Regions from separate parts of the Dehalobacter sp. TeCB1 genome, predicted to be linked through region 2. Evidence: riboswitches for the same ligand, from Rfam matches in the RefSeq annotation. Region 2 holds a riboswitch; the other holds the start of a gene.
What was found. A riboswitch is a leader RNA that binds a small molecule or an ion and turns the genes downstream of it on or off. The one in region 2 is predicted to bind thiamine pyrophosphate.

Region 1 (12,455 bases), on a different contig from region 2:
AAAAGATTGATTGTTACCATCAAACATCAGAAGTTAAAGGTTTCTGTTCCTGCCGAAATTACTTTTACCCAGGCCAGACGATATCTGGAAAACAATAAAGACCTGATATTAAAGCACATCGAAAAACAAAATTCAGCAGCAGGTGAAACTGCTGCGAAGGAATATGTTTCAGGTGAAAAACTACTGTACAGGGGCAGGCATTATCCTCTGCTGATCGAGGAAAAGGCCGGACCCGGAAGCTCCTCAGCATCGTTTATTGGAAGCAGGATCGTTGTAACCATTCCACCGGGGTTATCAAAAGAGAAGAAAAGTCAATCAACCAAAAAGATACTGGAAGAATGGTATATCCGGCAGGCCCAAAAGCTTCTTCCTGAACAGGTCGAATATTATGCCAGACAGCTGGATATTACCTACCAAAAACTTAGAATTAAGGATCAAAAAACAAAATGGGGAAGCTGTTCAAGCAAAGGATACATCAACTTAAATTGGCGCATTATCATGGCACCGAACCAGGTTGCGGCTTATGTGATTATTCATGAATTGGCCCATCTTAAGTACATGAACCATTCCAAGGAATTTTGGGCATTCGTGGAACAAATTCTGCCGGACTATAAGAAGTGGAAAAGCTGGCTGAAAGAACATTGTAATGAATTGATGGACGGATGAGATTAAAGCAGCTCCGATTTTCGAAATTCCACCAGGTTATGACGATAGCGCTGGGGGATAAAATGGGATTGGAGCTTTTTATTTTTGCGGTTTTCAATGCTGATACGGGTAAAATATTTAGCCCAGAGCTCCTGGTATAATTGTTCTGTCTCTGAATCAGGAATGGCTGCTTCCTCGGAAAAATCGGAAAGGTACCAGTCTTTTTTATTGCAGATGATCGCAAGGCTTCTTTTTTTGTCATGAATAATGAAACGTTCGCCTGCTAGCCTGTCGGCAAAATGGTCGGCCAGAAGAATTAATATATTATGATCCGGCTCCAGGGCCGAATAAAGATAACTGCGGGTATCCGTAAAGCGAAGTAGCCCCAAAAAGCGCTCTGCTTCAAAAGATACTTTCTTGGCTGTTTGCCGGATCGGCAATACCTCGGGATGAGAATGAATGCTGTCAATTTTCGGACCTAACTGAAAGCCCAGCTGAAGGTATTTTAAGATAAGGTTTTCTTTAGCGGTATTGTTCGAGAGGTATACATAATAGATCTGCATTAAGGAGTAGACAGAAATTTTTCTGTCTATCGCATCATAAACCCTGGCAGCAAGCACAGGATCACTTTGGATAACGGTAGATGGCGTGAACATATTGAACTGATACGAAGCCTCAGGATAGATTCCCTGGGCTCTTTGTTCATAATAGCTGTAATATATTGAAGTCAGCAGACCGTCAAAGCTTCCGTCATATAAATAATCCATTTTCAACAGTCCCTCATTCTTCGGAAGATTCCTAGAACCTTGTCAACCCTAAAATGATCATCTATGTTTACAGGATAAATCAGAACAAACATAGCTGAACGGGTTTGGCTACAGGTGCCAGGGCCTGGCGCACCAAGGCACTTTCTGCAGGGATGCCTCCGTAATAACAGCCCTGACACGTAATAAAATATTTAGCGCGCTTAAGAACCACACCCATTTTTTTAAGATGATTATAAGAAATATTACCCAGCCTGCGCTGCAGGATGATTCTCTGGGCGGAAGTCACGCCTACGCCAGGAATTCGAAGCAGCTCTTCATAAGAGGCTTGGTTGATTTCTAGAGGAAATAACTGCATGTTTCGAAGCGCCCAGGAAATTTTGGGATCAAAATCGGTATCCAAAAACGGACTTTGTTCATTGACGATTTCATCCGCTTTAAAGCTGTAAAATCTCAGCAGCCAGTCCGCCTGATAGAGCCGGTGTTCTCTAAGCAAAGGCGGAGAAGTGGAAAGAGCAGGAAGATTTGGGCCCTCATTAACGGGAACATAGGCCGAGTAATAGACTCTTTTCAACTGAAAACGGTTGTAAAGGGTTTCTGTGGCTTTAATAATGGAAAGGTCACTGTCTTTGCTTGCCCCGACAATCATCTGGGTCGACTGTCCTGCCGGAACAAATTTTTGGACGTGTCGGAAGATCTTTCTTTCGGAAGCGTTTTGCGTCATTTGATTATTAATTTGATTCATCGGCGCAAATAGGACGGGCAGTGTCTTTTGCGGCGCCAGGAGTTTGAGGCTCTGCTCTGTAGGCTGTTCAATATTAATGCTCATCCTGTCGGCGAGTAATCCGGTCTTGTTGACCAGCGCCGGATCGGCGCCGGGAATCACTTTGACGTGTATATATCCGTAAAAGTGATATTCATGCCTCAGAATGTCAAGAACCTGATAAATCCTTTCCATGGTATGATTTGGACTGCGCTCAATCCCCGAGCTCAAAAAAAGACCTTCAATATAATTTCGCCTGTAGAATTGAATCGTCAGGTCGGCAACTTCCCTTGGCGTGAAACTGGCTCGCGGGATATCATTTTGATTACGGTTAATGCAATAATGACAGTTATAAATACAGTAGTTGGTCAGAAGAAGTTTTAAGAGTGAAACACAGCGGCCGTCGGCAGACCAGGTATGGCAGATGCCAAATGATTTGGAATTGCCGATACCGCCTTTATTTTGTTTATTTACCCCGCTTGAAGCACAGGAAACATCATACTTGGCTCCATCGGCGAGGACTGCAAGTCTTTCCAGGGTACTCATGCTCATCACCCCAATAAATTTTAGCAGAAACAGAACAGAAATGCAAACATATGTTCGATAATTCTGCATAATACGGGTTCGGAGATAGATAAGACAAAAATAAGAACAAAAAATAAAAAAAAAGATCGACTTGAAATCTATTTCAGAAAATACTATACTAGGTTCAATTATTCTAATCTTACCAGCTCAAAATTAAATAACTTAATTTCAGGGGTGCCGGATCGAGGCCGGCTGAGATAAAGACCCAATGATGTCTTTGACTCCTATAACCTGATCCAGGTAATGCTGGCGGAGGGAAGAAGTTTTGGAATACATGAGATGTTAGACGTACGTATAGTACGTACTGCAATGTTTTTAAGCAGACAAAACACAAATCTTTTTCCGATTTGTGTTTTTCGTTTTTCTGCTCAGAAATCGAGAAAGAAGGTATCCTATGAAAAAAGTATTAACAATTGCAGGCAGTGACACTTGTGGTGGAGCAGGAATTCAGGCTGATTTGAAGACTTTTGCTGCACATGGGGTTTATGGAATGAGTGTGATAACTGCTGTGACAGCACAGAATACCCAAGGGGTTATTGCTGTGCAGGATATTAAGCCGGAGATTATCGGGAAACAAATCGATGCAATTTTTGAAGACATTGAAGTAGATGCATTGAAAATCGGGATGGTATCGGTAAGCGAGACTATAGAAACGATTCGGGATAGATTAATTGAGCATAACGTCAAAAGGATTGTACTTGATCCGGTGATGATTTCGAAAAGCGGATATCCTTTACTGAAGGAAGATGCCAGAAAGGCTTTGATTACAAACCTACTGCCGCTTGCGACCATCGTTACTCCGAATATTCCTGAGGCTGAGACAATTACAGGAAGGCCGATCCTAAATCTTCGGGATGTGAAGGAAGCAGCAAAAATAATTTTATCCTTGGGACCCGCCTGTGTCTTGCTAAAAGGTGGACACTTGGAGGGAACGGCGACGGATATTCTGTTTGATGGAAAAGTATTTTCTGAATTTAAAGCGCCAAGGCTGAATACGAAAAATACCCATGGCACCGGTTGTACCCTTTCGGCTTCTATTGCTGCAAACCTGGCCAAGGACATGGAAATGACCAGGGCCGTAGAAGCAAGTAAAAAATATATTACGATGGCGATAGAGCATTCGTTGGAAATAGGTAAAGGGGTAGGCCCAACGCACCATTTTTACGAAATTTATAAGAAAGCGGGAATGATGGATGAGTGATTCTAAAATACCTGATAATAAAACACAAGGGGTTCCTTCTTTCAGCCATTTTATCCTCTGGTTTGGGGCAGCAGTTTCTATTGCTGAAATCTATACCGGGGCATTAATTGCTCCCCTTGGTTTCAGCAAAGGTGTTCAGGCTATTCTGCTGGGGCATTTGCTTGGCGTTGTTATTCTAGGTCTCACCGGAATAATCGGTGCAGAAAAAAGAATTTCGGCCATAGAATCTACCCGAATTTCTTTTGGAAAATACGGGTCTTATGGTTTTTCAGTTCTAAATATTTTGCAGCTTCTTGGCTGGACGGCTGTGATGATTATTGTGGGCGCTCGTTCAGTCAATGAAATCAGCAAGATTCTCTGGGGCTTTAATAACCAGCTATTATGGAGCATTTTTATCGGTTTACTAATTTGTCTCTGGATTGGGGTCGGGATAAAAAAGCTTAACAAAGTGAATGCTCTGGCCGTAGGACTGCTATTCATTCTGACAATTGTCTTAAGCACGATTGTCTTCAAAAATCCTGGTTTAGCTGTCCAGATTCCAGATGGAGAGCTTTCCTTTGGTGCAGCAGTAGAACTTAGCGTAATTATGCCGCTATCCTGGTTACCACTGATTTCAGATTATACCCGTTATTCAAAGAGCCGCAAGGGAGCTTTTTGGGGGAGTGCCGGCGGCTATTTTGTCGGGAGCAGCTGGATGTATGTCATCGGACTGGGAGCGGCTATTGTTGCCGGGAATTCTGATATTTCGGCAATTCTCCTATCTGCCAATCTTGGAATTGCAGCAATGGGAATTGTGGTTTTATCTACGGTGACGACGACCTTTCTTGATGCTTATTCAGCGGGAGTCAGTTATCTGAATATCTGGCCGAAAGCAAATGATAAAATAGCTGGTCTGGTCATGACATTTATCGGAACTGTACTTGCCGTCATTGTGCCCATGGAACAGTATGAGAACTTTCTTTATGCCATAGGTTCCGTTTTTGCTCCGCTTTTCGCAATTCTTTTAACGGAGTATTATATCTTCAGAAAAAAGGAGATCAAGGAAGATCAGGCTATCAATTGGCTAAACATGCTGATCTGGGTTATAGGCGTTGTACTTTATCAGCAGTTTGCGGCGAGCGGTTTTTTCTTAGGAAGTACCCTGCCTGTAATGGTGATAACAGCAATATTTTGTATTTTAGGTAAAGGGGTTGTCGGAAAATGGATATCATCAAAGAATGTGTAGAAGCTCTGAAAGAATTAAAAGAGCGAAGACCGCTGGTTCACAACATCACCAATTATGTTACGGTCAATGATTGCGCGAATATCATTCTCGCGCTCGGGGGCTCACCGGTGATGGCTGACGATATCAGTGAAGTTGAAGATATGGTGGCGATCGCTTCAAGCCTTGTGATTAATATGGGCACTTTGAGTGAAAGAACGGTTGGTTCCATGATCAAGGCAGGAAAGAGAGCCAACCAATTACACATACCTGTTATTTTTGATCCTGTAGGTGTAGGCGCTACGCCCTATCGCAATAAGGTTGCCCAAACACTGCTAAATGAAATTCATTTTGCCGTAATCAGAGGAAATATGTCCGAAATCAAGTGTTTAAACGGCTTGAACGTTCAAACCAAGGGAGTCGATTCCGTAACGGACGAAACGGGCGGGGTAGAAGTTGCCAAAGACTTAGCGGCTAGAATGAACTGTGTAGCAGCTGTTACCGGTAAAACGGATATTATTACAAATGGAAAAGCAGTATGCAGTATCGCAAATGGTCATCCGATCCTGGCGCATGTTACAGGTACCGGCTGTATGGCGACAGCGCTGGTCGGAACCTACTGCGGCGTGGTTGCAGATTCCTTTATAGCGGCCGCAGCGGGAGTAATGACGATGGGGCTTGCCGGAGAGCTAGCCCAAAGAACATTGCAAGATAAGGAAGGAATAGGCACTTTTAGGGTGAGACTTTTCGATAGTGTCTATAATCTGGGTGAAGATACGATAAGGAAAGAAGGGAGGATAAAATTGCTTGCCTAGCTTAAAATGGGACTACTCTCTTTATCTTGTTACTGATAGAAGCTATATCGGAGTTCGGGATTTGATCGTTTGTGTTCGGGAAGCAATTGAAGGTGGTGTCTCTCTTGTTCAGCTTCGGGAGAAAATCGCCCCGTCCCGGGAATTTTATGAAATGGCCGAGAAATTGAAAAGCCTGACTTCCCGTTACAATGTTCCGTTGATTATTAACGATCGTCTGGATATTGCCTTAGCCATCGATGCTGATGGTCTGCATCTGGGACAGGAAGATCTGCCGATTGCGGTAGCCAGAAAACACATTGGACAAGATAAAATCATTGGGATATCAGTCAGTAATGTTGCAGAAGCCATTCAAGCGGAAAAAGAGGGAGCGGACTATCTTGGAGTAGGGGCAATGTATGCAACAGGAACGAAGATCGATGCCAAACTTGTTTCGCTGGCAGTGCTGGAGAAGATAAAAAAAGCCGTCTCAATCCCTGTCGTAGCGATTGGCGGGATTAAGAAGGAAAATGCTGTGCGTACGATGGAAACCGGGATTGACGGAATATCCGTAGTTTCTGCTATCCTAGCGGCGCAAGACATTGAACAGGCAGCACGGGAATTAAAAAAATCATATCAAAAACAGACTAATTATACGAAAGGGGCTGTGCTGAAACTTAAATAGTTTCACACAGCTTCTTTGCTATTTTGATATAATATTGACCATTTATGCCGCATTGCAGTAACAGCAAAGCAGAAGAATAAAAAAAGGGGCATATTACCCCTTACATACCACCATTTTTCGCATATTATGTGCTATGCAATGTAATCCCCATTCCAGTTTGACCTGAGATGCACATCAGCTTGATGACTTTTTACGTCGCGTTTCAATCAGTACTAAAGCCACCAACAAAAGTAGTATTCAATTAGAGAAGAATCCCGCTGTTCGGTCGTGACAACGGGATTCTTCACAACAGGATTTTTATTTACAGTTCCGGAATATCCTTTGCCCATATCTCATCCCGCGCCCGCTGAATCAGAAACTCATAGACTTTATCCTTATAGGCAACGAAGGTGTCCGGGTCGCTTTGTTTGATCTTATCGAGCTGGAACCACAGTTCTTTGATCACCCGGTCCAGTTCCCCGTAGAGAAAGGCGATATTGTTGGCGCGTACCTTGGTCGACGCACTGCTCAAGTTCTTGCGCAGGGAGTTCAGGGATTTATAAGCGGTTGTTTTTTTGATGGAGGTTACCTCGTTCTGCAGGTTTTCGGCTTTTCGTTCTAGCCGGCTCTTGGCCGTAAACAATTCCTGGGCGTTTTTATCTAATACGGCGTTCGCTTGGGCCAGCCGGGCGGACTTTTCCTTTTCCTCCTCCAGGGCTTGCTGCAGGACCGCTTTTTCCTGTTCGGCCTGTTCCTTCTTCCGCCGGGCCTGATTCCAGTCGTCAATCGCCTTTTGCAGCTCGCGGGTAGACGTTCTCGCGACATCCGTGTCCGTGATGAAAGCGGCTCTTTCCTCTTCCGGTACGCCTAAGAGGATGTAGGCCTGTGAAAAGCTCAGTTCGGGTATTTCCTGGTCCGGTTCGCCGTCGGTGAAGATAGAAAGCTGTTTGACGCCGTACTCCTGGTAGAGGCGCATCATTTTTTCGGCCGTATCCTGGGAGTAGCTGACCTCCTCTTTCAGCCAACGGCCCCATTCCCCATACTTGACCTGTTCCTTGATCTCCGTCAGCCGCCGCCCGATCTCGATGGCGCTGCTGAGCACGATCCGATGGGTCTGTCTTTTGATCAGGTTAATTTCCGACGCGATTAACTGCGGCGACTCCGGATATTTTTAAGGACAACCTGTAACCCCCGGGACAAAATATTCATAAAGTAGTTAATGAGGACAGGCGAGACAAGTCAGCCTGTCAAAGAGAAAGGAGGTGCACAGCCATGCCTGTCACCATGATCCCGTTAAGTTCGGTTCTGGCCGGACGCTATCAGATCGGTACGACGCCGGCCGGCGGTCCGATCCTCAGGAAAAAAGGACTGAATTATGTTAAGCCTGACGCCACGGAGCAAGCCCTTTATGATGTCATTTCAGCCTTATACAGTTTGAGTCAACATGAACTGCAGGATATCCTGTTGCAGAAGAATTACCGGCTTGAGTTCGAAGAGGGATAAGGTTTCTGCCGGTTTGGGCGGGAAAGGAGGTGATCATATGGCAAATACCAGATATGTTCGCCTGACGTTTGCCACCACAGGTGGCAAAACTTTCGGCATTAACGTGCCGGATCCGATCGAAGGCCTGACGAAGGCTCAGTGCGAAGCCGTCATGGATACGGTTATCGAGCGGAATATTTTCCTCACTTCCAGTGGGGAGTTACAATTAATGCGGGACGTTAAGGTCTACGACAACAACGTGGAGGATCTCTATGATCCTCCCGAAGGATAAGCGTGCCTAGCGCTCTGGAGCTGTTGTTTTGGCAACAGCTTCAGCCCTTTTCCCTCCAGTACATTTAAGTAAGAATGTAAGCGTCAGAGATGATCACCGTGGTTGTGCAGTGTTGTTTTGCTATATCCTGAACCCTTTTCTGTGTTTCAGGGTACATCCATAATGGAAATCTTTTTTTGTTTCCCTCTGACATTCTGTTTAACCTCCTATCGTCGAAGTAAAAGTTCGGAGAAAAAATCGCGTGAAAAGATGCCCCGAACTCTCCCACAAAAAGACAAAAGGAGCGATAGCTTCTTCCTGCTATTGCTCCCATAAAATATTCGCCTAATTTTACATCAATTTTGAGTTTATATAGAGTTCGGGATACACCCCATACACCCGTGCCATTCCTTGAAGTTTACAAATCACCTAAGACGTCATTAATAGTTTCAAATTTTCCACTTTCGTTATTCTTTACTTTTATCGTTGACATTTCGTCTTTAATTAATTTTTTAGATTCTGATTTTGCCATTGTGCTTTTATCAATTTCTCTCAAACCATCCTGCAAAAATACAATGCCGTATCTATCATAATCAGGATCATATTTTAAATACATTAAATATGTTTTACCTTGTTCTATATTTATGTTGCCCATTGTATAGGATGAAACATACTTTGTCTTTTTCTCTTCATTTGTAAGCGTCTTGGTTAATTCTACTTTTGTTTTTTGACTTTCAGTTAGTCCTTTTTCATATTCACTAAAACTAATTACTCCGCCAAGTCTTATAAATGGAATAATATTATCCTCAACATTTCCTTTGATAACTTTTTCAACTTTTATTTTGCCAATAGTTTGAATATCTGTATATAATTCTTCTTTAGGATTATAGTTTATACTTCCATCTACTGATTGGACTGTCCCGATAATTATAAAATCCGAATTTTCATTTCTAACTTTTTTATCAGTAGTATTGATTAAATAATCTAATTCAGATCTTAAGTCTAATACTACATCTTTATTCTCCGTAGTTGAACTTAAGCTATTTACATTTTTATCTATTGTGTTTTTAATGTTTGCAGATGCTAATACGGAATTGTTGCTTGTCTTAGATAATATAGTAATTCCACTCAATAATAGTATAAAAAATATACTACTAAAAATTATAACGGTTTTCTTTTTCATGAAAATCCCTCCTTGTATTATTAATATTTTGCATTTATTGCATCATTATCTTCTTGTTGTACAGTTTGTACTGTCCTACCATAGGCAGTTTGGCACATAATACTACCTGTGGGGTTACTATTATAATGTGCCAACCCGAATGCGTGTCCCATTTCATGTGCCGTTACTCCTTGCCTTAATGAAGAAGACAAAGTTGATAGTGCAGTATTATTTAAATAAATTTCTGAATACAACCAATTACTTAAATTTGGGTCTATTTCATAACCAGACGCATTCATTGGGCGAGTTTGTCCTCCTATATTATCTCCATCTGGACCCCAATAGGAGCTAGTCTTAGCATAGAAATCAATTGCGGTTCCACTATTTGTACTTTTAATATATAAATATATTGGATTAGATCCATAGCCTGTATGTTCCCAGTTATATGCGGCATCTCTAATCGGAGTATATAGAGGATTACTTGAACCATTCTCTATATAATAATATACATTAACTCCTCTAGAGCATGAATAAGTAAATGTAGGTGTTATTGCAAATACGGGTGTCGCCAAAAGAATAGTAAATAATGTTGATAAAATTATAGAACACAGATATTTTTTTGGTTTCATGTTCATGAATAAACATCCCTTCATCAGATATTTTTTACCAATAATTCTTGATAGGTTTTCAATTCCAACGTTCATTTTTCATGAGAACTGCCTCTTCAATTTAATTTAGTTAAATTAAACCAGACCTGAACTTTATTAAGCAAAGTTATGGACGTCGCCCTTGATAAACAGTACCCTTGGAAGTCCTGTTTATTGGGGGTTTCTTTATTGTAATATTTCTATTGCCTCACTCTTAAATGTCCTAATAATAAATCACCTCACTTTGGATATTTTTTTGCTACTTTCAATAAAAGCGTAAATTTCCAATATTGCTTTCTCATTACATAAAGACAATCACAATGACTTTTCGCAACACATTTTTATAGAATTCAAATAAAAAATAAAGGTCCATTGTCCAAGCTACGGACAGAGATAGAAAAAACGCTTGTTCTATTTTTGGTAAAATTGACTTATAAAGAGAGAAATAAACCCCTAAAGGTGGTTTTCGTCAGACAATAATAAATATAGAAGGGGCTGTGTGAAAACTAGCCCGAAGAAGCCGTCTAGAACGCAAGTTTTAGGCGGCTTTTCATACCATATAGAAAGCAAAAAATGGTAAAATATAAACATAGATATATAGTAAAAGCAGGTGAAAAAAGTTGTCAAAACCCGAGCAAAAGGTACATAACAAAGTCATTTTTAAAGAATATAACCAAAATCAGCTGAGTCTGCCCATCGACCTAGAGAGCCTGATTCCCCCGAATCATATGGTTAGAGTAATCAACACGGCCATAAAAAAAATGAACCTGGAACCACTCTATGCCCAGTATCCCGGCAAAGGAAGATCCAGTTTTCATCCGATAATGATGACAAAACTCGTTGTTTATGCCTATTTCGATAAAACATATTCCAGCCGCAGGATCGAAAAAGCTGCCAGAGAAAATATTATGTATATGTGGATCTGCGGAGGCAATGTCCCTGATTACAAGACTATCAATACCTTTCGCGGGGAAGGGATGAAGGATGTGATTCTCGACGTTTTCAGTGAAGTTGTAGAACTGCTTATAGAAGAAGGATATATCAAACTCGAAAACTACTTTATGGATGGCACAAAAATCGAAGCCAATGCCAACAAATACAGCTGGGTATGGGGGAAATCATCCAAACGCTACAAAGAAAACCTGCGTCAAAAGTGTCAGGAACTTATTCAATATGCCGAACAAGAAAATGACGAAGAGAACGCAGAATACGGGGAGCGAAACCTGGAAGAACTTGAAACCGACAAACCTATCGATTCTACAGCAATCGAAGCAGCAGTAAAACGTATCGATGAAAGGCTGTCCCAAATCCCGAAAGATAAAAAACTCAAAAAAGCCAAACGAATAATAGAAAAAGAATTGAGCAAGGTCAAACTGAAATGGGGATTACATTGCATAGCACATAATATGCGAAAAATGGTGGTCTGTAAGGGGTAATATGCCCCTTTTTTTATTCTTCTGCTTTGCTGTTACTGCAATGCGGCATAAATGGTCAATATTATATCAAAATAGCAAAGAAGCTGTGTGAAACTATTTAAGTTTCAGCACAGCCTCTTTCGTAATCAGTTATGTTGTAATCATCATAAATGCTTAACTTAGGTAACCGTTCCAACCAGCTTCAAAAGCTTTCAGATTAACTGCCAGTAGTTTAGACGGGACTGTTTCCCGGATAACATCAAGCCAAATCTGCTTGTCGATCTTCAGGCATCTGGCCAGCAATCCCAGCAAAACAACGTTGACTGCTTTGGCGTTGCCAGCTTCGACAGCCTTTTCGAGCCCGTTGATGATAAAAACTTCTTTACGTTCTTTTTCAATAATATCCAACACATCGGAAGGATATTGCGCAGCTCCGACGACTACCGGCATAGGATCGATTCTTTGGTCATTAATTAAGATGCTGCCATCCTTTTTCAGATAGGGCAGCCAGCGGAGAGCCTCCAGCTTCTCAAAAGCGAGTATAATATCCGCTTCACCTTCAGGAATGATCGGGGAGGCGACTTCTTTGCCGTATCTTACCTGGGTAACCACACTCCCGCCCCGCTGAGCCATCCCGTGAATCTCCGAGACCTTAACGTCCTGGCCGGTCATTTGGACGGCGCCCGCCATCACTCGGCTCGCAAGGATTGTCCCTTGTCCACCTACACCAACAATAAGAATATTCGTGATATCAATCATTGGCGCCACCTTCTTTCTTGATTGCTTCGCTGGGGCAGACAGTTGCACATAGCCCGCAACCTACACACTGAGCAAGGTTGATCCTGACTTCTTTTCCTTCCTTGG
Region 2 (12,455 bases):
ATCAATACAGGAAATCAGCGCAGTCAGCTGGTCATCATCCAGCTGTTCGATGATTCCTGAGTAAATCAACTCGGTTACCAGGATTTCCTGCACATAAATATATCTGGCGAGCTCCCCCCGCGGCAAAAGCTTGTCATTTCCGATATAGCCTATTTGCTGCAGTAGGGCTTTTTTTCTTTCAAATTCGGAATTAAATGTGTTGTAATCCGGCATTGAGAACAATTGATTCTTGAGGTCCGTGATTTCTTTTTCGAGGTTCATCCACTTTCCGGCGAAGGATTTACAGCTGTCGTTTTGTTTTCTGGTACATTTCTGGGGAACAGTCTTAAGGATCTTCTCCCATTTCATGATTTTTCGGTGCATCTGACGCCCGAAAATCTTATTGCGGCGTCGCGGGTCCAATTTATCATAGGCTTTATGAAGCCTGTCCAATTCTTTCTTTTTCGGGTAGTAATTCAGCGGACACCGATAGGTCCCGACATGCTCACAAAGGTTCTCTTTGGCTTGGGCTGATTGCTCGGACAGAAGACGAATCTCTTCTTCCGTTTTTTGTGCGGTCAAGATATAGGAATGAGCAGCAAAACTTTTTTTGAAATAGGTTTCGATTTGCTCCGGCGATAATGTTGCCAGGAGATTCAAAACTGTATTATAGGAAAGCCGAAACTGACTGGTCAGAGGTTCTAACTTGGCAATATCAAATTTTACCGGCGGTTCTTTTTCAAAGTAATTCAAATCAACAATCGCAAAGGAATAACCGATCTCGTCAATGCCGCGTCGGCCGGCCCTGCCGGACATCTGAAAAAATTCGTGGTTTGCCAGAGCCCTGAAACTGCGTCCGTCGTATTTGTTTAGGGAATCAAAGCAGACGGCCTTGACAGGATAGTTGATCCCGACACTGAAGGTCTCGGTACAGTACAGAACTGAGATCATCTTGGCCAGGAAAAGATCCTCTACGACGGATTTCTGCAAAGGCAGCAGCCCGGCATGGTGATAGGCAATACCTTTCCGGCAGACCCTGAATAACTTGCGCGTGGAAGAGGACCAAGTATCTTCAGCACCAAAATGCTCCAAAAAAATGTTTTTCACTTCTTTGCTTTGTTCCGACGACAGATAGTTTTTGATATTGGCCAGTTCATGCGCTTTATCGGCGCATTGCTTTCTGCTGAATACAAAATAGAGGGTAGGAAGATATTGTTTATCAACAGTTTTGATCAGGTCAAGATGTGACGTCGGTTTAAACAGCGGGGAATTATCGGTTCTGTCCGTGGATTTAAGCTTCTGATAATAGAACCTGATCAGGTCATCATAGCCGATGATGCCGGTGTCCTGACAAAAATAATAATATTCCAGAGGAACGATCCTTTGCTGTTCCTCGATCAACACAACGGTGTCTTTGCGGATGGCCTCGATCCAGCCCTTCAGTTCCACGGCATTGGCAATTGTGGCACTTAAGCCCAGAATCTTAATATTTGGCGGAGCGAGAATGATGGATTCTTCCCAGACTGTACCTCTGTCCTCATCATTAAGCCAGTGAATCTCATCAAAGATGATATAGGAAACGTGCTCCAGTTCCGGGTCATTGGTGATGACCTGGTTGCGGAAGATCTCTGTCGTCATGATCAGCAGCGGAGCGCCAGGATTGATCACAACATCCCCGGTCATGATCCCGACGGTCTCGCTGCCAAATTGGTGGGAAAAATCTTTGAATTTCTGGTTGCTTAACGCTTTTATCGGTGCTGTATAAATAATCCGTTTGCTTTCCCGAATTGATTTTTCGACCAGATAATCTGCTACCATTGTTTTTCCTGTCCCGGTAGGGGCTGAGACAATGACGGAATGCCCGTGATTGATTGCTTCAATCGCATCCATTTGGAATTGGTCGAGTTTTAGTCCCTGATACTCGGAAATCACGCTGATCACCTGCTTTTATTTTGAAGTCGCAATCATTGTAACAGAGTAAATAGCGATAATCAAATCCAGGATTGGAAAAAGTAAAGACGCCTCATATCATTTGAAGCGCCTTTGCAACTGTCATTAATCCCATGCGGGTTTATTCTTCTTTCTGGTCAAGCGGATGGGACGGGAAAGCAGCAACTATCTGGGCAGCACCAACGACTTCTGCCAAAACTCGGGCTTTGTCCGGAAACATTTGTGATTCAAAGTGTGTCATGACTTCGCCTTTTAAGGAAACATAATATCTTGGAGGGAAGCGGTTCAGTACAAAAGCCATTATGTCGGCCTGACACCGTTCGCATTTGCAAGGGATATTGGCGACGGGCAGATAATCTTCCAGTGTTTTCTTCACGATGACTTCACTAAAATTTTTTAGTTCATACATTAGTCTTATCCTCCCTGGGAAAAAATGCTTACCCTATTTTAACATATCGCGCCAAAGGGTAAAAGAACCCAGCGGGATTTCGAAAAAGTTTTTCAGGTATTGAAACATCTTCAAACGTTCTTTGGATATCAAGTTCCCAGCAAGTGAAACAGTTTTGTCTTCAAAGGCAATATCCCGGAAGAAAAAATCAGTTCCGGATCACGCGGCCGGGGAAACGGAACGTCGATGATCTCGACAACTTCTGCCGGGTATTTGCTGAGTACAAAAATTTTATCCGACAGCAGAATTGCTTCTTCAATATCATGGGTAATAAAGAGCACGGTATGCTTCGTTTCAATCCAGATTGACAGCAGCCAAAGCTGCATTTCTCTGCGGGTCAGGGCATCAAGCGCCCCGAAAGGCTCATCCAAAAGCAGCGTGGGCTGTCCGAATAGGATGGTTCGGAGCAGGGCGCCACGCTGTTTCATGCCGCCGGAAAGCTGATGAGGATAGTAATCGGCAAAATCGAGCAGCCCGAAATGTTCCAGACCCTTGATGGCCTCGACTGAAGAGATTTTTTTATCCTGGCGTCTGAGATCGCAGCCCAGCGTTACATTTTCCCGAAGAGTCCGCCACGGAAGAAGCAGGTCTTTTTGAAACATGTAGCCGACATGTCCTGGCATTCCGGTGATTTCTTGGTCATCGAGAAGGATTTGCCCCTGGTCGGGCTTTTCAATACCGGCGATAAGATTGCACAGCGTACTCTTGCCGGAACCGGAAGGCCCGATCAGGGAGACGAAAGAACCGCTCTCGATGGTCAGATTCAAATCCCGGAAAATCTCCATGGATTGACCGTTTTCGATATAGGTTTTCGAAAGGTTTTTTAAGGCAAGTGTCAAGGCGTCTGACCTCCGTTATCTGGTCGGAAGAAAATCATTGGTAAAAGCTTTGGATGAATCCATCATTTTGGTGACGAGCTTATTGTCATAGAGCCACTTGCTGTAGTTTTCCCAGACAGTTGCTTTCTGGACACCCCATTGTTTCGCATCGGCTTTGTACTGCGGGCTCAGCCAGGCCTGACTGCGTTTGATCATTTCCGGATCGGATTCAGGAGCGTATTTGATCAAGATTTCAGCTGATTCTTCCGGATTCCCAATTGCATATTCGTAGCCGGCACCGATTGCCTGCATCATTTTGCGGACAGTATCGGGGTTACTCTGAATCATTTCCTCGTTCGAGACAATGACCGGTGTGTAATAATCGAGGGCAGGGTCGATATCTTTCAGCCAGATCATATTAAGTTCCTGTCCTCTGATTTCAGCCTGGATACCTGTCCAACCATAGAAAATCCAGGTCAGATCAATATTGCTATTCAAAGAGGCCAACTGATCGGTTTCCCCGATATTGACCATGTTGATTTTGCTGAAGTCGGCATTTTCTTTTTGCATCAGCGCTGTAAGGATCGCGGTTTCCGAAGGCAACCCCCAGCCGCCGTATGTTTTTCCTTCAAAATCCTTGGCTGTCAGGATATTCTTGCTTCTCAGCGAGACAAAACCAGAGGTGTTGTGTTGAATGATAGTTGCCAGAGAGACAAGTGGCAAGTCACTGAGGCGGGCAGATGTAACCTGTTCCTGTGCACTGATACCAAAATCTACCTTTCCGGTTGCAACAAGCTGCTCGAGTGTTCCTTGGCTCGATGGGTTGACAATGTTGACTTCGAGTCCCTGGTCTTTGAAATAGCCTTTATCCTGAGCAACAAATAGCCCGGTATGATTCGTATTCGGTGTCCAGTCCAGCATAAGCGTTAGTTTAACCGGCTGGTTATTCTGGACGGAGTTCTGTTCAGCCTGTTTGCTGCAACCCGAAAGAGTCACAGTGAGAATCAGAAGGAGCACAATAAACGTAACCAATATCTTTTTCGTTTTCATTTCTATACCTCACTTGTATTTTTTGGGGGGCGAAGGAACGTATCTTTTCTCCTTGTTTACGGGGACGAAAGATACGTCCCTGGGTCAGCTTGTCCGTCTGTATCGGGAATACCAGGGAAGCAGTAGCCTGGTCAGAATAATAATGATTGCATAATAAAAGAAGCTGAGAGCAGTGATTGCAATGATTGCTGCAAATACTCTGTCGGTAAGGAAATTATTCGAAGAACGCAGCAGATAGACACCGAGCCCTTGGCTTGCTCCAAGCCATTCACTGATGACAGCCGTCATGACACTGTAGGCAGCAGCAATTTTCAAGCCTGAAAACAGTGCCGGCATAGCGTGAGGCCAACGGATTAGGGAGAATACCTGCCATTTGGATGCGCCCATGCTTTGCAGCAGATGCAGAAGATCTAAATCGCTTAATTCAAGGCCTTCAAGCAAACTGATCGCGATCGGAAAAAAACAGACCAGAACGACAATCAAGATTTTAGGCAGTACCCCATACCCCAGCCAGAGCAACAGCAGCGGTGCGACCGCTATCAAGGGGATCGTCTGGGAAATGATCAGAAATGGGTAAAACACCCGCCGAGACAGCGGAAACAGCGTCATTAGTGTGCTGACCGTCATGCCCAGAGCAACAGCGAGCCCTAAGCCCAACGTCGTCTCAATGATCGTTGCTTTGGTATGGCCCCAGATCACGTCCTTCGTATTCCAGAGAGCTTTCCCGATCTGAGAAGGAGAGGGAAGAAGCCAGCGGGGGATGCTGAAGTAATTTACCGTAAGCTGCCAGACTGCCAGCAGCACAACCAAAAAGAAAAGGGCAGGGGCATACCTCAGCAGTACAGCCGGTGGTCGGAATCTCCGGCTATTGTTTTTCAGCAATGGGAATCCCTTCTTTTCAGCGGTACTTGGCAATTTTCTCATTGATCGTGGAACCCTGGGGTACATAGTCAATTTTTACATTGGTCATTACCCTGGAAGCCCCGGCTTTGATACAAGCCTCCATAGCATCTTTGATGACCTGCCAGATTTCATCAGGCTCTCCTTCAAGTGCTGTTTCCATCGGACCGACTTCGTAGGGAAGGCCGCTTTGGGCGACAACTTTGATTGCTTCATCAACAACCGGATAGATTCTGGATTCCTCAACTTTTGGAATGACCTGAAAGGCCATTGTTATCTTCGCCAAAATACATTTCTCCTTCACGTATTTTATAGATTACTGTCCGTGACTTTGTAAATAATAAGACACTGCTTATCAACCATGACCGACAAACAAAAAACGCTGCAAAGGCAGCGCAGTTATTAAAGTTTTTTATTATTACTACGCTGGCATTACCCAGATCAGTTTTAAGGGTCGGATACGTGATATCCCTCTCAGCCAGCATCCCCAGCTCCCCATACTATTAAATTAGTTTTATCCTACCATAGTTGAAAATCATTAGCAATAGTGTTTTAGATTACTGTTTGCTTTTCATCAGATCATTTGCTTCTCAGGTGAGATATTCTAGATAGTTCTTAAATTGGACAATTTGGGCTAATTATCATATGATAGTACTGACCATATACTGGGCAAGATGGTACAAGGAGAGAGAAAATGGATTTTGCAGGCAAAGATAAATCAGAATACGTCAAGGAAACGTTTAACGCGATTGCCGGGAAATATGATCTAATGAATTCCCTGATGAGTATGGGGATGGATAACGCCTGGCGGGCCAAAGCAGTCAGGATTGTCGAGGCTAAACCCGGAATGAAGATGATTGACCTGTGCTGCGGAACCGGCAAGCTTACCAGAGAAATTGCCGTCGCCGTCGGGGATTCCGGCAGAGTCACCGGAGTCGATTTTTCAGAGGAAATGCTGGTTGTGGGCCGGAAAAATATTGAAAATGACCGTTACAAAGCGAGTATTGAGCTTTTGCAGGGCAATGCGATGAGCTTGCCTTTTACCGACAACAGTTTTGACGGAGCGACCGTTGGCTGGGGGCTCAGGAATCTTCCTGATCTGCGCCGCGGAATCCGGGAAATGATCCGTGTTGTCAAACCTGGTTCGATGGTTGTATCTCTGGATATGGGAAAACCGACTATACCGGTTTTCAAACAGTTTTACTGGCTGTATTTTGAGAAGATCGTCCCGTGGCTGGGAAAAATCCACGGCGGAAAACAAAAAGAATACACGTATCTTTATGATTCAGCCTGTGAGTTTGAATCTCAGCGTCAGCTCACCCTGATCTTTGCTGAATGCGGACTTCAGGATACGGGATATAAAAATCTTGTCGGCGGTGTTGTGGCGATCGTGTATGGCCGAAAACCAAAATGAATCAAACAAATAGAATAAAAATAAGGAATTCAATTATAAACAACAATAATAGCAGTAAATAACGTAATAAAATTATCCCCGGGTCAACCGAGGATAATTTTATTTTTACAGCAAAAGATAGTATAGATAATCATTTTTCTTTAATTAAAATCAACGTTTTACAAAGGGATTATTTACTGACATAATTCATTGGTTTCAGTGAAAAACTAGTGGAAATATTAAAACGGAGGTGTTTTTTATATGCGGGTCATGGATATTATGTCAACAGATGTAAGCTGGGTGGACCCAGCAGCCAAAGTTACGGATATCGCTAAAATTATGAGAGATAAAGATATTGGTGCTGTTCCGGTCGTTCAGGCCGGCAAAGTATTGGGAATTATTACAGACCGGGATATTGTTCTGAGGGTCATCGCTTCGAACAAGGATGTCAACCAGATGACGGCCGAGCAGTGCATGACGGTAGATCCAATCTGTATCGATGGCACGCAGGATATCGATACTGTTGCTGAAACCATGGCTGAATACCAGGTAAAACGTCTTCCTGTGCTGAACAAGGGGCAAATTATTGGGGTCATTGCGTTAGGTGACCTCGCGATTGAAAATATTCATATCAATGAGGCTGGAGAGGCTTTAAACGGGATATCGCGAGGCATCAGCCATTAATGCCAGATAGGAAAGATACTTCAATCATAAATGGGATATGCTTTACAATGGCATATCCCATTACATATTTTATGGAGGTTTTATGAGTGAAAACAAAATATCATTTTTAAGCGGCTCTTTTTTATGGTTTGGTGCTGCAATTTTCTCAGGCAGTTACGATGTGGTGGAAATTCAATAAATAGATACTGTCAGACAAAATCCAAAAGTATGAATTGAGATACATGTACCATAAAAGATTGTGTAATGTTACAGCTAAAGCAGTTCTAAAGATGCAATCAATGATCCGGATATATTTGAACATAAAATTTCTAAAAATCATTTCATACTAAATTTAAAAAAATGTATATTTGGTATAGTTGCTTGTATACACAAATTTTTATGGAGGATGATCTGAAGTGGTGGATTTGAAAGTCCTGACTCAAGCGATGTCCGATTTGGACGAAGACGTGCTAAACAAGGCCATTGATGAAGTACTAAGTAAAGACGACAATGCCGCAGAAGCTCAAGAAGTTGTTAAAGCTTGTCAGCAAGGTATGACACTCGTAGGTGAACGCTATGATTCGGGCGAGTACTTTATTGGAGATTTGGTCTTCGCCGGGGAAGTGTTGCAAAGTGTAATGGACAAGCTCAAACCGGCTTTAAGTGCAGGTTCCTCAGCAAAAGGCGGAAAGATTGTTTTAGCTACAGTCTTTGGAGATATTCATGACATAGGCAAAAATATTTTCAGATCCGTGGCTGAAGCCGCGAGTTTTGAGGTGATCGACCTGGGGATCAATGTTCCGGTTAACCAGATCGTGGACAAGGTAAAAGAGGTTAACCCTGATATTATAGGATTAAGCGGCGTACTGACTTTGGCGCTGGATAGTAAGAAAGAAACAGTTAATGCGCTTAATGAAGCAGGCCTTAGAAATTCAGTTAAGGTGATTATCGGCGGAGTACCCGTTAATGAGAATGTATGTAAAAGTATAGGTGCCGATGCCTTTTCGACAAACGCAGCTGAAGGTGTAAAAATATGCCAGAGATGGGTGGGTTGATCAATAAGTGAAGCTATGAACCTCTATCAAGAGCGGACCAAGGAAGAATGTATTGCCAAAGCGAAAGAATTAATCGATGGTATGGCAGGCGGAGGATACATTTTTGGCACCGATAAGGAGCTTCTTGCACCAGCGGATGGCAAGGCGGAAAACATCATCGCCGTAAATGAATTTGTCATGGAGTATGGTATTTATAAATAGGAGGTGTTTCACGATGGAAGAACAATTGTTGATTTCTTGGAGTGATATCGTTAAAGAGCTCCGGAACTCGCAGACAAGGACCCCGCGATGGGAATGAATTGGGATATTGGACAGGAAATGAGTTTTGCCTAGCCTATGTAACTTTCCTGGCACTCTTTTAAACAAATATCCGTACTGCCGGAAGTAGTTTACCAGTGCCTACTGGCAGGGAAAAATATAGAAGCAACTATCAGCCAGGAGAAAATCCTGGCTTTTTTGTGTTCGGTTATAGTGTGAAAAAGTCAAATATAAGAAGGGTTAAAGGATATAAGTTGAAATCTATGTTATATTTAGAATATAGGTACTGGCTAAAACTATAATTAAGTTAATGGTGGGGACGAAAAGTGGAAGCATTTAAAACAATCGAGAGAGAGACAGAGGCCGAACAAGTCGTTGAAAAATCAAGGTTTATCGCTTTGGTTAAATATATCGAAGGCACGGCCGAAGCCGAAAAAAATATGAAGGAAATCCGGGAAGTCCTTCCTAATGCCCGTCATTATGTATACGCTTACCGTATTCACGAAGGCAGGATTGAGAAAGCCTCGGATGACGGCGAACCGCAGGGTACAGGGGGAAGACCGGTCATGGAACTGCTCCAGCACCGGCAGCTCTGGAACATCCAGATCATTGTTGTGCGTTATTTTGGCGGTATCCTGCTTGGTACCGGTGGACTTACAAGAGCCTATGGCGGGACAGCCCGCCTTGCATTGGAGAACACAGCGATTGTCCAGCTCGTTCCGCACCGGATCTATGTACTCCGGATTCCGTACTCCTGGTTTGAACAGATCCGGTACGGCCTGAAGCAAAAGGGCATGGAAAGCGGTAATGAAAAGTTTAGTGAAGAAATTGATCTTGAAGTATACATCCGGGATGGAGATCAGGATACCTTTACTGGCTGGCTGCATGAATTCACCAACGGGCAGGTTTCCTGGAAGGATGCTGGGGCTGTATTAAAGTCGGTTAGCGTATAGAAAATAAGACCCTCAGGGGCCTTTTTTTTTACGCAAAATATGTAGGTACTGGGAACGCATGGATTAATCTACTGGTACTATTGGGAAACAAAAATAGTCCGAAAGTATCAATTTCTTGTAAAAGACATCATTTCGACAAATTTCCTCTTGAGGGTCTGAGTTTTTATAGATAGAATCCATATAAAACCAAATGTAAAATGATTGTAAACTAAACGTAAATATATTGTAAAAAATAGACAAGGCTTAACTAGTTGCATATGGCAGCGGCTGATTATATTAATGCTGGGCGGTAAAAATATGAAAATCAGAGAATTTATTAGTTTAAGAAAAATACGGGAATGCAAAAAAGGTCAGGCTATGGTGGAATTTGCACTGGTTTTGCCTATCTTACTACTATTTTTTGGTTTTATTTTGGATGCCGGACGAATTGTCGATGCACAAGTATTGGTACAGAGTGCAGCAAATGAGGGAATCCGGCAAGTTACCAGCAAGACAAATATCAAAGAACAAGTAAAAAATTCCATTAGTGATTATACAGACAGATTGGATTTTGATCAGTTAACCGTTGAGGCCAAAGCTGGAGAGACAAAACGAAGGAATTATACGTATCATGCGAACAAGGGATCTCAATTTCAAGAATTACCAAGCTATTATACATATTTTAACGCGACAGTAACCTTGGAATATGATGTACCGGTGCTCATGCCGCAGTCAAAATTGTTTTTTGGTGATGAATTTAGGGTATTGTCAACATTTACTTCGCAGGTGTTTTTAGAGGGGTACCCTGAGGATGGTTAGAGATATCGAACGGATACGTTTGAAGGGAAGGGTGTTCAATTTGATGCGCATGCTAAAAAATGAAAATGGACAGGCACTTGTTGAATTTGCCCTGGTACTTCCTTTATTTCTAACGTTAACGTTTGCTGTGATAGATTTAGGGTGGATGATGAATAAGTATCTTACTTTTGATTACGCTTATCGCAATGCGTCTTGGACAATGGGTATAAGCTATGATAGTGATTATTCCCAAACTATCAGTGGAGAATCTGCCAAAAAAGCAATAAAAGAGGCAATGGAAAAGACATCGTCGCTGGTTGATGAGGAAGATCTGTCTGTGAGTGATGCCAAGTTAAAATGTTGGACTGAAAAGAAAGACTACTACACGCCCAAAAGTGGCGGCGGTACGGATCAAAATACAAAAAAATGGAGATATGCGCAGATCACAGCCAGTTTAGTTTATACAGTTGAACCGTTGACTCCGGTAGGAAGAGTGATATTCGGAGAACAGCTGACATTTACGAAAAACCTTAAAAAAAATCGACTGATTATGACAAAAGAAGGTTAGCAAATCAAAGTGTGTTAGGTCAGAAAGTAGGTGGCAATATGCCTAGAAGCGTCTGCTTGCTGATGCGTAAACTTTTAAAAAATGAAGATGGAAATATCACAATTCTATTTGCTGCCCTGTTAATTGTATTGTTTGGGTTTACAGGACTTGTTGTAGATATTGGCGGGATGTACTTAAATCGTCTACACTTGTTTGAGGTTGGGCAAATAATCAGGGATGCGCGTTTTAATGAAACATTGGCGATCGATCATTCGGAAAATCCTGAAGCGACGCTCAATGACATTGCCGACACCTATGCAGTATTAAATGGACTGGATGAAAGCCAGGTAAGCGTAGATTATTATCAGACAAAACTGACGGAAACAGAACGAAATTACGAATTGGATATTAATCTTACAGATACCTATGACTGCATATTTATAAAAATCTTCGGTATTGATACCCAAACAATTAATGTGACCATACATGGAACCAGTACAGCTGCAAAATCACCCCGAATATGGGCTCCAGGAAGAAAGTAGTCTTCATGTTCCCGACCTGGTTATCCGTGATAAATTCCTCCTGTTCCTCTGCCGGAAGCCCATATTTTTTTCCCCTCTGAAAAGATAAAAACTGCTGACAAACGATTGCCTTGTCAGCAGCCTGGCCCCCTGTTAAATACAAGGGGCCAATTAAATGCAATTTTTTAAGGATTCTTGACAAAATGAATGATATAATAAACCAGATCAAATCATCAGGAAAAGAAAGGAACCCGACAGAGGATGAATCAAAGAGATCCGTACTTCGACAACCTGAAATTCATGCTGATTGTTTTGGTGGTTGTCGGTCATATGATTGAACCCCTGATCTATATTCCAGCTTTCAAATCCATTTATGCGTTTATTTATTCATTTCATATGCCGCTGTTTGTTTTCATTTCCGGCTATTTTGCCAAGAATATTGATGATCCGAAATATGAGATAAAAATTATCAGCAAACTAGTCATACCCTATGTTATTTTCGAAATGATCTATTCCGTTTTTGACTTTTGGATTTTCCATAAGGAAAGCCTGCATTTTACTTTTTTTACGCCGTACTGGATCATGTGGTTTTTATTCAGCATGATTATTTGGAAAGTGGCGCTGCCTTATGTGGTCAGGATCAGATATGCACTGCCTGTTACATTTCTTTTCGGCCTTATTGCCGGATATACGGGTGAGCTGGGTTACTATGCGAGCCTGTCGCGGATTGTTGTTTTCTTTCCGTTTTTCCTGGCAGGCTTTTATTTTGAGAAAAAGCATCTGGAAAAGCTGCTGACGAAAAATTGGCGCTTCGCTGCTGGCGGTGTTATGCTACTGGCTTTTCTGGCTTTCTGTTATTTTGGTCAGAATTATACCGTTACGTGGTTTTATGGGAGCGCATCTTATCAGGCGCTTGGCGCTACGGAATGGTTCGCAGGTCTATACCGTGGAGGTATTTACCTGCTGGCTGTAGTTTTAGGTCTGAGCCTGCTGCTGCTGGTGCCTGGCAGGAAGGTTCCTCTGGTTTCAGCGTTGGGGCGCAATACGATGTATACGTATCTGCTTCATGGATTGATCGTGAAGGCCCTTGTTGCATACGGGTTTTATCAGGTTTTGCAGACAGGACCGCAGCGAGCGCTGGTA

Region 1: another riboswitch for thiamine pyrophosphate. It lies ahead of thiD (bifunctional hydroxymethylpyrimidine kinase/phosphomethylpyrimidine kinase); the one in region 2 lies ahead of A7D23_RS05965 (thiamine-binding protein).

What each region holds. Positions count from the first base shown of each region.
Region 1 covers NZ_MCHF01000056.1:277,016-289,470, forward strand. The annotation lists gene A7D23_RS13030 (SprT family zinc-dependent metalloprotease) at 1-666, shown strand, start outside; gene A7D23_RS13035 (TIGR03915 family putative DNA repair protein) at 669-1,412, opposite strand; gene A7D23_RS13040 (putative DNA modification/repair radical SAM protein) at 1,492-2,724, opposite strand; TPP riboswitch at 2,918-3,033, shown strand; gene thiD (bifunctional hydroxymethylpyrimidine kinase/phosphomethylpyrimidine kinase) at 3,152-3,958, shown strand; gene cytX (putative hydroxymethylpyrimidine transporter CytX) at 3,951-5,183, shown strand; gene thiM (hydroxyethylthiazole kinase) at 5,159-5,974, shown strand; gene thiE (thiamine phosphate synthase) at 5,967-6,635, shown strand; gene A7D23_RS13065 (DUF3102 domain-containing protein) at 6,937-7,761, opposite strand; gene A7D23_RS13070 (DUF1659 domain-containing protein) at 7,887-8,117, shown strand; gene A7D23_RS13075 (DUF2922 domain-containing protein) at 8,155-8,388, shown strand; gene A7D23_RS16595 (hypothetical protein) at 8,453-8,581, opposite strand; gene A7D23_RS13080 (hypothetical protein) at 8,786-9,550, opposite strand; gene A7D23_RS15730 (matrixin family metalloprotease) at 9,571-10,164, opposite strand; gene A7D23_RS13090 (transposase) at 10,797-11,612, shown strand; gene A7D23_RS13095 (indolepyruvate oxidoreductase subunit beta) at 11,766-12,350, opposite strand; gene iorA (indolepyruvate ferredoxin oxidoreductase subunit alpha) at 12,343-12,455, opposite strand, start outside.
Region 2 covers NZ_MCHF01000020.1:74,007-86,461, reverse strand. The annotation lists gene A7D23_RS05990 (DEAD/DEAH box helicase) at 1-1,911, opposite strand, end outside; gene A7D23_RS05985 (late competence development ComFB family protein) at 2,051-2,338, opposite strand; gene A7D23_RS05980 (ABC transporter ATP-binding protein) at 2,467-3,216, opposite strand; gene A7D23_RS05975 (ABC transporter substrate-binding protein) at 3,232-4,245, opposite strand; gene A7D23_RS05970 (ABC transporter permease) at 4,330-5,127, opposite strand; gene A7D23_RS05965 (thiamine-binding protein) at 5,144-5,431, opposite strand; TPP riboswitch at 5,547-5,653, opposite strand; gene A7D23_RS05960 (demethylmenaquinone methyltransferase) at 5,840-6,559, shown strand; gene A7D23_RS05955 (CBS domain-containing protein) at 6,800-7,222, shown strand; gene A7D23_RS05950 (cobalamin-dependent protein) at 7,618-8,256, shown strand; partial or broken gene A7D23_RS05945 (uroporphyrinogen decarboxylase) at 8,293-8,457, shown strand; gene A7D23_RS05940 (YigZ family protein) at 8,841-9,467, shown strand; gene A7D23_RS05935 (TadE/TadG family type IV pilus assembly protein) at 9,765-10,265, shown strand; gene A7D23_RS05930 (TadE family protein) at 10,258-10,812, shown strand; gene A7D23_RS05925 (Tad domain-containing protein) at 10,851-11,333, shown strand; gene A7D23_RS05920 (acyltransferase family protein) at 11,574-12,455, shown strand, end outside.